DNA from 2 places in the Pantoea sp. ABR1s genome. Region 2 is predicted to be linked to the other one. Evidence: riboswitches for the same ligand, from Rfam matches in the RefSeq annotation. Region 2 holds a riboswitch; the other holds the start of a gene.
The links. A riboswitch is a leader RNA that binds a small molecule or an ion and turns the genes downstream of it on or off. The one in region 2 is predicted to bind thiamine pyrophosphate.
Positions count from the first base shown of each region.

Region 1: it holds a riboswitch for thiamine pyrophosphate, as region 2 does, so the genes downstream of both, thiB (thiamine ABC transporter substrate binding subunit) here and thiC (phosphomethylpyrimidine synthase ThiC) in region 2, are expected to answer to the same signal.

Region 1 covers NZ_CM173823.1:3,406,000-3,411,428, reverse strand. The annotation lists gene thiP (thiamine/thiamine pyrophosphate ABC transporter permease ThiP) at 1-1,329, opposite strand, end outside; gene thiB (thiamine ABC transporter substrate binding subunit) at 1,305-2,291, opposite strand; TPP riboswitch at 2,338-2,440, opposite strand; gene sgrR (HTH-type transcriptional regulator SgrR) at 2,476-4,137, opposite strand; gene ACXKZD_RS16140 (MFS transporter) at 4,392-5,429, shown strand, end outside.
Region 2 covers NZ_CM173823.1:3,859,607-3,865,035, reverse strand. The annotation lists gene thiC (phosphomethylpyrimidine synthase ThiC) at 1-1,696, opposite strand, end outside; TPP riboswitch at 1,784-1,884, opposite strand; gene ACXKZD_RS18180 (Rsd/AlgQ family anti-sigma factor) at 2,037-2,543, opposite strand; gene nudC (NAD(+) diphosphatase) at 2,633-3,403, shown strand; gene hemE (uroporphyrinogen decarboxylase) at 3,444-4,511, shown strand; gene nfi (deoxyribonuclease V) at 4,514-5,182, shown strand; gene ACXKZD_RS18160 (YjaG family protein) at 5,246-5,429, shown strand, end outside.

The DNA of each region.
Region 1 (5,429 bases), 450 kb from region 2:
ATCCAGCGAATCACAGAGTCTGCCGTAACGCTCCGCGACGTCACGCATCGGGTTCTCCAGCACTTTCAGCGCATAGGGAATGGCGATCAGCGCATTGGTGAAGATCACCAGCCCGTCCGCCGACGCCGGCAGACCAATGGTGGCGTTAAACAGCAGGAAAAAGCCGGTGGCGAGCACGATGCCTGGCATCGCCAGAATCAGCATGCCGCTGGTGTCGATAAGGGTTGCCGCCGCCGGGCGCTGACGCAGGCGCAGCTCGCGGCTGCTCCACAGCAGCATCATGGTCAGCACCACACAGAGCAGACCGGCGCCGGTGGCGATGCGCAGTGAGGTAAACGTCGCCTGCCAGAGTGCAGGCTGCGCCAGCGCGCCGCGCAGTCCGCCGTGCAGACCATCGATGATAACCGCCGCCAGCGGGGGCAGCAGCAGGATCAGCGCCAGCAGGATCAGCAGCGCATCAACCAGCTGCGCCCCGCGCGAATCCTGCGGATCGCGCCAGCCGTTCAGCTGGCTGGTTCCGGCGGGAATGGCCTTGCTGAAGCGCTGACTGAGCAGCACCAGCGTCACGCAGCAGCCAAGCTGGATCAGCGCCAGCAGTGCTGCGCGCCCCGGATCGTAGTCATAACTCAGCGCCTGGAAAATCGCCAGCTCGATGGTCGTCGCCTGCGGGCCGCCGCCCAGTGAGAGCACGGTAGCAAAGCTGGCGAAACAGAGCATGAAGATCAGCGCGCCGGTCGGCAGCAGCTGACGCCGCAGCCATGGCCACTCCAGCAGACGAAAATGGTGCCAGCCGCGCAGGTCGAGCTGTGCCGCCAGCTGACGCTGTTCCGCCGGAATGCTCTCCAGCGCCTGCAGCATCAGGCGGGTCGCCAGCGGCAGGTTAAAGAAGACGTGCGCCAGCAAAATGCCCGACAGACCGTAGGGAGAGAAGTGGTAATCAATCCCTGCCAGCTGGCACAGCTGCGCCAGCCAGCCGACACGACCATAGACGGTGAGCAGACCAAATACCGCCACCAGCACCGGCAGCACCAGGGTCATGGCGCACAGACGCAGCAGCAGCTGACGGCCAGGGAAACGGCGTCGATAGAGCGCGCGCGCCAGCGGCACCGCTGGCAGCAGCGACAACAGCGCGGAGAGCAGCGCCTGACCAAAAGAGAAGGCGATAACGTGATGCAGGTAATCATCCTGCAGCACGCTGCGCCAGTCATTCTCTGGCGCGGCGCTCCAGAGTGCACCGAAGGCCAGCAGCGCCACGCTGATTAACAGCAGCGTGGCGAGCGAACCGGGGATAAGCCAGCGCGGCATCAGCGGCTGACGGCGCGTTGCCACTGGCTGATCCAGCCTGAACGCTGGCTGGCAACCTCTTCCGGCGAGAACTGCAGAGCGGTGGCGGGCACAGTGAGTGCGCTAAAACCGGCAGGCAGTGGCGTGTCGATTACCGGGTACATCCAGTTACCGGTGGGAATCGTGCGCTGGAAGTCGGGTGACACCATAAACTTCATAAACTGCTGTGCCAGCGCCGGCTGCTTGCTGCTGGCTAACTGCGCGGCAACTTCAACCTGCAGATAGTGGCCCTCTGCAAACGGCGCGGCGGCATAGTTCTCTTTTTTCTCTTCGATGATGTGGTAAGCCGGTGAGGTGGTGTAGCTTAGCACCAGATCGCCTTCGCCCTTGAGGAACAGGCCATAGGCTTCACTCCAGCCTTTGGTCACCGTCACGGTTTTCTGCGCCAGCTTCTGCCACGCCTGCGGTGCCTGATCGCCATAGACTTTCTGCATCCACAACAGCAGGCCTAAGCCGGGGGTGCTGGTACGGGGATCTTCGTAGATCACCCGCCACTTCTCCGGGCTGTCGACCAGCTCTTTCAGGCTTTTTGGCGGATTCTTCAGCCGGGTTTTGTCATAGACAAACGCGAAGTAGCCATAATCAAACGGCACGAAGGTGGTGTTGTGCCAGCCGCCGGGCAGTTTTAATGTCGAGGTATCGACCTGACTTTCGGCAAACAGACCGGTTTTCTGCGCCGCCTGTACCAGATTGTTATCCAGCCCCAGTACCAGATCGGCTTTGCTGCTTTTTCCTTCCATGCGCACGCGGTTCAGCAGCGACACGCCATCTTCCAGCGTGACGAATTTCAGCTCGCAGTTGCACTGCGCCTCGAAGGCTTTTTTAACCGCCGGGCCAGGGCCCCAGTCAGCGGAGAAGGAGTCGTAGGTGTAGACCGTGAGAACCGGCTTAGCCGCCAGAACGGGGGCGGAGAGTAACAGCAGCACCGGCAGAACTTTGTTTAACACTTTGCGCTCCTTCAGGAGAATAGGGGATGAGTCGCAAAGGATCTGAGCACAGAGGCCTCCCAAATCCCTACGTCGGTATTAACCGAATCAGGTTCGACGGGTATCTCTCAGCTGCTTGCTGGTGGCAGGCGGCACCCCGTTGAGAACGTCACATTCTAGTCATTTCAGCGCCGGGGCGAAAGCCTCACAGCGCGGGTGGCGCGAACCAGGCGGATTTAAAATCAAACCAGCCCAGCGTATTCATCCGAACGCCGCGCATGCTGCGCTGACCTTCAAGCAGCAGCCAGTGGTGAAACAGCGGATGCAGACCCGCTTCTTCGACTAACTGTTTACTCCATTCGGCCAGCGGCAGCGTTTTCTCGCGCCAGCGGGCCGCATCGCTGTGCCAGTCGATCGGCAGACAGTGATGCAGCAACGGGATCTCATAAAGCTGCGCAAACAGAGAGTAAGTCAGCGGCAGGGTAAAGTTCACGCTGCCAAGCCAGATATCACTTTCCGCTTCGCCCTGATACCAGCTTTCGTAGCTGATCTCGCGGGTCTCCAGCGTGACGCCATGCTCTGCCAATAGCGGACGCAGCGCGTTAGCGATGCCTTCATGCTCCACGTGCTGGCTGTACCAGGTCAGCGTCAGGTGGGTTAAGCCAGGCGGTTTTTCCACTGGCGTCAGGTCGCGCCGATGATGCCAGCGTGGCAGCAGGCCATACGCCGGAAACCAGTAGCGCTGGTAGCCGACACCGGCGTGATTGAGCAGGGCGATAGGATTAAACAGGTAGCTGACCCAGCGCCGGACCGCCTCGTTGCGTCCCTGTTCTGAACGCTGGTCGAACAGCAGATAGTAGCAGCCCTCTTCAAGGCGGCTCTCCTCCTGAATCTCATCGGCTCCGTCGCCCTGCAGACGGACACCGGCATAGACCAGCTCATCGCTGATGTCGGGCAGTACCCAGATAGAGACATCATCAATCAGCGCGCGAAAACCAAAATAGTCATCAAACGCTTCGATCTTCAGCTGACTCTCCTGATTGCGGATCACCCGGTAAGGACCGGTGCCAACGGGCTGGCGGGCAAAATCGTGCAGCGTCGGCCATTCGCGCGGCAGGATCATCGCACTGACGCTGCCCAGCAGCCAGGGTAATCCCTCGTCGGGCTGGCTTAAGCGGATATCCAGCGTCCAGGGCGCGGGCGAGTCGATCTGCTCAATATGGGAAAAGAGCGGATGGGGGCGCTGACGCTCCAGCGTGGCCAGCACATCCTCCATCTCCAGTTCTCTGCCGTGATGAAAGCGAATCGCCGGACGCAGAAAAAAGCGCCAGTGAAGCGGGGAAGTCTGCTGCCAGTGGTGCGCAATATCGGGCTCGATTTCCCCATTTTCCTCATTTATCCGCGTCAGGCCGTTGAAAATCTGTCGCGCAATATGGGTTTCGGAGCGCCGCAGCGGCGAACCGGGCAGCAGATTGAGCAGCGGACGATAGTAGAGCACCCGCAGGATATGCTTGCCCTGACGGAAACTGCGCCCCAGATGCGCGGCGATCATCTGCCGTACCTGATTTTTATCGCCCACCAGCTGGACCAGCTGATCGATGCGATCCTGCTCCAGCAAATCCTCGGCACGTTGCTGCTGCAGGGCCAGTCCGGTATAGCAGAAGGTAAGCTGTGAACGCTTGCCGCGTCCGGCTTCCGCCTGCCAGATTAGCCAGCCCGCGGCCTGCATCCGGTTGAGCAGATTGCGCATATGGCGGCGCGAGCAGTGCAGCAGGTCAGCCAGTTCGCTAAGGGTAATCTCCTGCGTTTGCCCCTGACAGCTCTGCCACAGGCGAATGAACTGCTGCTTCAGACGTGATGAGGACATAAAAGAGGAACTCCCGATGAAAAGCGCTCTGTTTTTCTTGCCCTATTTTAAGAGCAAACTTTGCGTTATGGGAAGAGCGGGAGGCATTCAGTTCTGAATGGCGTTCGACCCTGACTTCGCTGTTCAGCGGAGTGCTTTTCTGAGTAGGGTGCATTTACACCGCCAGCAGATGATCTCTGCTGGCTTTTTTCATGTTGCGCGGTATCGTCTACCCTTCTTTTTTCCCCTCTGTTTGTTCTGTAAGGGATTTCGGTATGAAATCGCTGTTAACGCGGCAGCGCCGCATCAATCCGGTTTACCTCGCTTTTATGGTCGCCTCGTTCATGCTGGGCATCGCGGGCGCACTGCAGGCGCCGACGCTCAGCCTGTTTCTGACGCGCGAGGTGCAGGCGCGGCCCTTTTGGGTCGGACTGTTTTTCACCATCAATGCGGTGGCCGGTATCGTGGTGAGCATGCTGGTGGCAAAGCGCTCTGACAGCGTCGGCGATCGTCGTCATATCATTCTCTTCTGCTGCCTGATGGCGCTGGTCAATGCGCTACTGTTTGCCTTTACCCGCCACTATCTGACCTTACTGACGCTGGGCGTGCTGCTGTCAGCGCTGGCCAGCGTCTCAATGCCTCAGCTGTTTGCGCTGGCGCGGGAATATGCCGATCAGTCGGCGCGTGAAGCGGTGATGTTCAGTTCGGTGATGCGTGCGCAGCTGTCGCTGGCGTGGGTGATTGGGCCGCCGCTCTCCTTCGCGCTGGCGCTGAACTACGGCTTTGTGACGCTATTTATGGTGGCCGCCGCGCTGTTTCTGATCTGTATCCTGCTGATCTGGTTCACCGTGCCGTCGGTGCCACGTTCGCAGCCCCTGATGCAAAGCGGCGGGCTGCCGCTAAGTGGCTGGCGCGATCGGGATGTGCGTTTACTGTTCCTGGCCTCAGTCGCGATGTGGACCTGCAACACTATGTATATCATCGATATGCCGCTCTATATCAGCACCACGCTGGGGCTGCCTGAGAAGCTGGCCGGTCTGCTGATGGGAACGGCTGCGGGGCTGGAGATCCCGGTGATGCTGCTGGCCGGACATTACGCACGGCGTATCGGCAAGCGCCGGTTAATGCTGATCGCGGTGGCGGCTGGCGTACTGTTTTATCTGGGGCTGGTGCTGTTCAATTCCCGCACGTCGCTGATGGTGTTGCAGCTGTTTAACGCGGTGTTTGTCGGGATTATTGCTGGCATAGGGATGCTGTGGTTTCAGGATCTGATGCCAGGACGGCCTGGTGCAGCGACCACCATGTTCACCAAC
Region 2 (5,429 bases):
TAGCCCGCGCCGTATGGGGATCCAGCGCCAGATTAAACTGATCTTCCCAGCGGAACTCAAAGCGCGCTTTGGACATGGCGTTATCACGGATCTGCGCACCCGGATGGCCTTTCGCCAGATCGGCGGCATGCGCCGCGATTTTGTAGGTGATCAATCCCTGCTTCACATCCTCTTTGTTCGGCAGACCCAGATGCTCTTTGGGCGTGACGTAACACAACATGGCGCAACCAAACCAGCCAATCATGGCAGCACCGATACCGGAGGTGAAATGGTCATAGCCGGGCGCGATGTCGGTGGTCAGCGGGCCAAGGGTGTAGAAGGGGGCTTCATCGCACAGGTCGAGCTGTTCTGTCATGTTGCGGCGGATCATATGCATCGGGACGTGCCCCGGGCCTTCAATCATTACCTGAACGTCATATTCCCAGGCAATACGGGTCAGCTCGCCCAGGGTACGCAGTTCGGCAAACTGCGCCTCATCGTTGGCATCCTGAATGGAACCCGGACGAAGGCCATCGCCCAGCGACAGGGAGACATCATAGGCGGCGCAGATTTCACAAATCTCCCGGAAGTGCTGATACAGGAAGCTCTCCTGATGATGCGACAGGCACCATTTCGCCATGATAGAGCCACCCCGCGATACAATTCCGGTCAGACGTTTCGCCGTCATCGGGACATAACGCAGCAGCACGCCAGCGTGGATAGTGAAATAATCGACACCCTGTTCCGCCTGCTCAAGCAGCGTATCGCGGAATATTTCCCAGTTCAGCGCCTCGGCTACGCCATTCACTTTTTCCAGCGCCTGATAAATCGGCACTGTACCGATTGGCACCGGGCTGTTTCGCAAAATCCATTCGCGCGTTTCATGAATATAACGACCGGTAGAGAGATCCATCACCGTATCGGCACCCCAGCGAGTCGACCAGACCAGTTTTTCCACCTCTTCCTCAATAGAAGAGGTCACCGCCGAGTTACCGATGTTGGCATTGACCTTAACCAGAAAGTTGCGGCCAATGATCATCGGCTCCGATTCAGGGTGATTGATATTGGCAGGGATAATGGCGCGTCCGGCAGCGACCTCCTGACGTACAAACTCGGGCGTGATACTGGCTGGCAGATGCGCGCCAAAACTGTGGCCGGGATGCTGTTGCAGCAATACCTCACTGCGGATTCGCTCACGGCCCATGTTTTCCCGCAGTGCGATAAATTCCATCTCCGGGGTGATGATCCCCTGGCGGGCATAGTGCAATTGCGTGACGCAGCAGCCTGCGCGGGCACGGCGCGGTGTCGGCAGTTGATCGAAACGCAGATGATCCAGCCCCTCGTCAGCCAGCCGCTGCTGGGTATAGCCTGAGCTGTTCTGTTCGAGAAGTTCGCTGTCGTCGCGTTCAGCAATCCAGCGGGCGCGCAGCTTTTCCAGGCCCCGATGAACATCGATCTGTGCCGCGGGATCGCCATAGGCACCCGCCGTGTCATAGACCGGTACCGCTTCGTTCTGCTCATAGAGAGGCTGTTCTTTGCTGCCGCCGATGTGAGTCGGGCTTAGCACGATTTCACGCATGGGAACGCGAATATCCTCGCGGCTGCCGGTAATCCAGATGCGGCGGGACTGGGGAAATGCACTGCCGCTTTGCAGGGAATCAATAAATTCCTGCGCCTGGGCACGCTGTTCACGACGGGTTGTTTTTTGGTCAGACATAGCAATCATCCTGTTAAGGGGGAACGATGCTTGTCCGGAGTTCGGAAGGAGTAACCGTATAGACAGCGTTAGCATGCTGGCATACAGAGAATATTTACTCTTGTTCCCTTCGCAGGTTCTAACCTGATCAGGTTCCGCGGATCCCGAATTAACGGTCTCAGCCCAACTGGGCACTCCGACAAGAAGCTGTTTTTACGCTGGTGTCTGATAACAGAGCCAGATGTAAAAACCTTATATTTCAAAGCAAAAATCAAAAAGGTTCTTTGGAGCACTCTCCTCAGAACCTGTTCAGCATAAAAGGGCTACGGGATAATCTCAACCCCTTTGCCGGAGATGATGATTAAGCCGGACGCGCGATATGGCTGTCATTGGCAACCGGCGGGGGGACAAGCTGGTTATCCCATGCCAGCTGGATCAGCTTATCTTCCAGCGTAAAGCGTGCTTCCAGCACTTCACCCACTTCGGAGAGTGCCTGCTGGAAGGTCATGCAGTTCTCGTCGTCGATCGCCTGCTGCAGGTGGCCGTCATACAGCTGCATCAGACGCTCAGTATTGGCTTCCAGCGGTGGATAGATCTGTGCGGCGGCAATCATCGGGCTGTCGCCACTCATTTCGCTGATCACGCGTTCATAGATACTGAAGTGACCCGCAGAAAGATAATCGACCAGACCGTGACAGAAGTTGTCCAGAGCCTGCTCATCAAGACGCGTCAGCGCCTCTTTGTTTGGTTTAAGTCCGACCAGGTGATAATAGGTCACCAGTAGCTGACGACGGGCTTCAAGCCACGAATCGACCAGTTCATTACTGCCACCTACGCGTTCAGCCAGGACGTCTAACTGGTTAAGCATATCTAACTCCATGTGAGTTATAGTTGTTTATCTACACACTTAACATCAGGACTTCAGCGTGCGAGTTGACGCTAAGGATGACGAAATAAATGCAATGCGAAATCTCAAGCGTAGACGCTGGATGGTGGATTGTCAGCCATGAACAGAAACTTTGGTTACCACAAGGTGATTTACCCCACGGAAACGCCGAAAAATTTGGTTTGACCGGCAGTAAAGCCCGGACCATCGGTGAGTGGCAGGGCGAAAAAGTCTGGCTGATTTGTGAGCCGCGTTCTGCCGATATGTTCTCAGTACGACAGCTGATCGATCAGGATGTGGCGCTGTTTCAGCTGGTGGGTCGCGGTGTGCAACTGGCGGAATTCTACCGTTCTCATCGCTGGTGCGGCTATTGCGGCCATGAAATGCACCAAAGCAAACATGAATTTGCCTGTCTCTGCAGCCATTGCCGCGAGCGTTACTATCCGCAGATCGCACCCTGCATCATTGTGGCTATCCGTCGCGGTGATGAAATCCTGCTGGCGAATCATGCCCGCCATCGCAACAAGGTCTACACCGTGCTGGCAGGTTTTGTGGAGGTGGGCGAGACGCTGGAGCAGGCCGTTGCCCGCGAAGTGATGGAAGAGAGCAATATCCGCGTCAAAAACGTCCGTTACGTTACCTCCCAGCCGTGGCCCTTCCCGCAATCGCTGATGACAGCCTTTATGGCGGAGTATGACAGCGGCGATCTGCAGCACGACGGTAAAGAGCTGCTGGATGCGGCCTGGTTCCGTTTTGATGAGCTGCCGTTGCTGCCACCGCCAGGCACCGTGGCGCGCCGCCTGATTGAAGATACCGTCGCCCTGTGCCGCGCCGAAGTGTGAAAGTGCTACACTACACGCCTGTTATTGAGAGAGTGTTGAGATGAGTGAACTGAAGAACGATCGTTATTTGCGTGCCCTGTTACGTCAGCCGGTTGATGTCACGCCGGTCTGGATGATGCGACAAGCCGGGCGCTATTTGCCGGAGTACAAAGCGACACGCGCCCAGGCGGGTGACTTTATGTCGCTGTGTAAAAACGCCGAGCTGGCCTGTGAAGTCACCCTGCAGCCGCTGCGCCGTTATCCGCTGGATGCCGCCATCCTCTTCAGTGACATCCTGACCATTCCGGATGCGATGGGACTGGGTCTCTACTTTGAAACCGGCGAAGGCCCGCGTTTCTCAAACCCTGTGACCTGCCGCGCTGACGTTGAGCGTTTACCGGTGCCCGATCCCGAAATGGAGCTGGGCTATGTGATGAATGCTGTCCGTACCATCCGTAAGAACCTGAACGGCGACCTGCCGCTGATTGGCTTCTCTGGCAGTCCGTGGACGCTGGCCACCTATATGGTGGAAGGCGGGAGCAGCAAGGCGTTTACCAAAATTAAGAAGATGATGTATGCCGATCCCGCTACGCTCCACGCGATGCTGGATAAGCTGGCCGACAGCGTCATCCTCTATCTCAATGCTCAGATCCGCGCCGGTGCGCAGTCCGTTATGGTATTTGATACCTGGGGCGGCGTGCTGACCGGTCGTGATTACCGCGAATTCTCACTCCATTACATGCACAAAATTGTCGATGGCCTGCTGCGTGAAAACGACGGTCGCCGCGTGCCGGTGACGCTCTTCACCAAAGGCGGCGGACAGTGGCTGGAAGCGATGGCCGCCACCGGTTGTGACGCGCTGGGTCTCGACTGGACCACCGATATTGATGATGCACGCCGTCGCGTGGGCGACAAAGTCGCCCTGCAGGGCAACATGGATCCTTCTATGCTCTATGCGGCACCTGAGCGCATAGAACAGGAAGTGGCTGGGATCCTGGAGCGCTTTGGCTCGGGCACCGGGCATGTCTTTAATCTGGGTCATGGTATTCATCTGGATGTGCCACCGGAAAATGCGGGCGTCTTTGTTGAGGCGGTACACCGTTTATCACGTCCCTGGCATCAGGAGTAATCATGGATATTGCCGCACTTCGCGCTGAGCAGTTACAACGCGCCGCTGATGTGGTGCGTGAAGATGATTTTGATGTGCTGCCACCCCGCTTTATCGGCGGGGCGGACGTTGGATTTGAGCAGGAAGGCACCATTACCCGGGCGGCGATGGTGATACTGGAGTATCCCTCCTTAAAGCTGGTGGAGCACCGCATCGCACGCGTTGAGACCACCATGCCCTATATTCCGGGCTTTCTCTCATTCCGTGAATATCCAGCGCTGATGGCCGCCTGGCAGATGCTGGAGCAAAAGCCGGACCTGCTGTTTGTGGATGGACACGGTATTTCGCATCCACGACGACTTGGCGTCGCGTCACATTTTGGCCTGCTGGTCGATGTGCCCACCATTGGTGTCGCGAAAAGTCGCCTGTGTGGCCGTTTTGCCGATCTGGATGCGCAGCCTGGCAGTCGTCAGCCACTGATCGACAAAGGCGAGCAGATAGGCTGGGTATGGCGCAGCAAGCTGCGGTGTAATCCGCTGTTTGTCGCCACCGGCCATCGTGTCAGCCTGGATACCGCGCTGCAGTGGGTCGAAAACTGTACGCGTGGTTACCGGCTGCCGGAACCGACCCGCTGGGCCGACGCGGTTGCCTCGAACCGAACCGCTTTCCAGCGCTGGCAAAACGCGCTTTAACACTGTTTGTGCTGCGGTTTTGCAGTTACACTGCGGCCAGCGAAACGAATAAGAGCCACCTTTATGTTACAAAATCCCGTTCATCTGCGTCTGGCGAAGCTGGAAAGCTGGCAGCATCTTACTTTTATGGCCTGCCTGTGCGAGCGCATGTATCCCAACTATCGTGCGTTCTGCGAGCAGACTGAATTTGCCGATCCGGCACTCTATCGCCGTATTCTTGATCTGATCTGGGAAAACCTGACGGTCA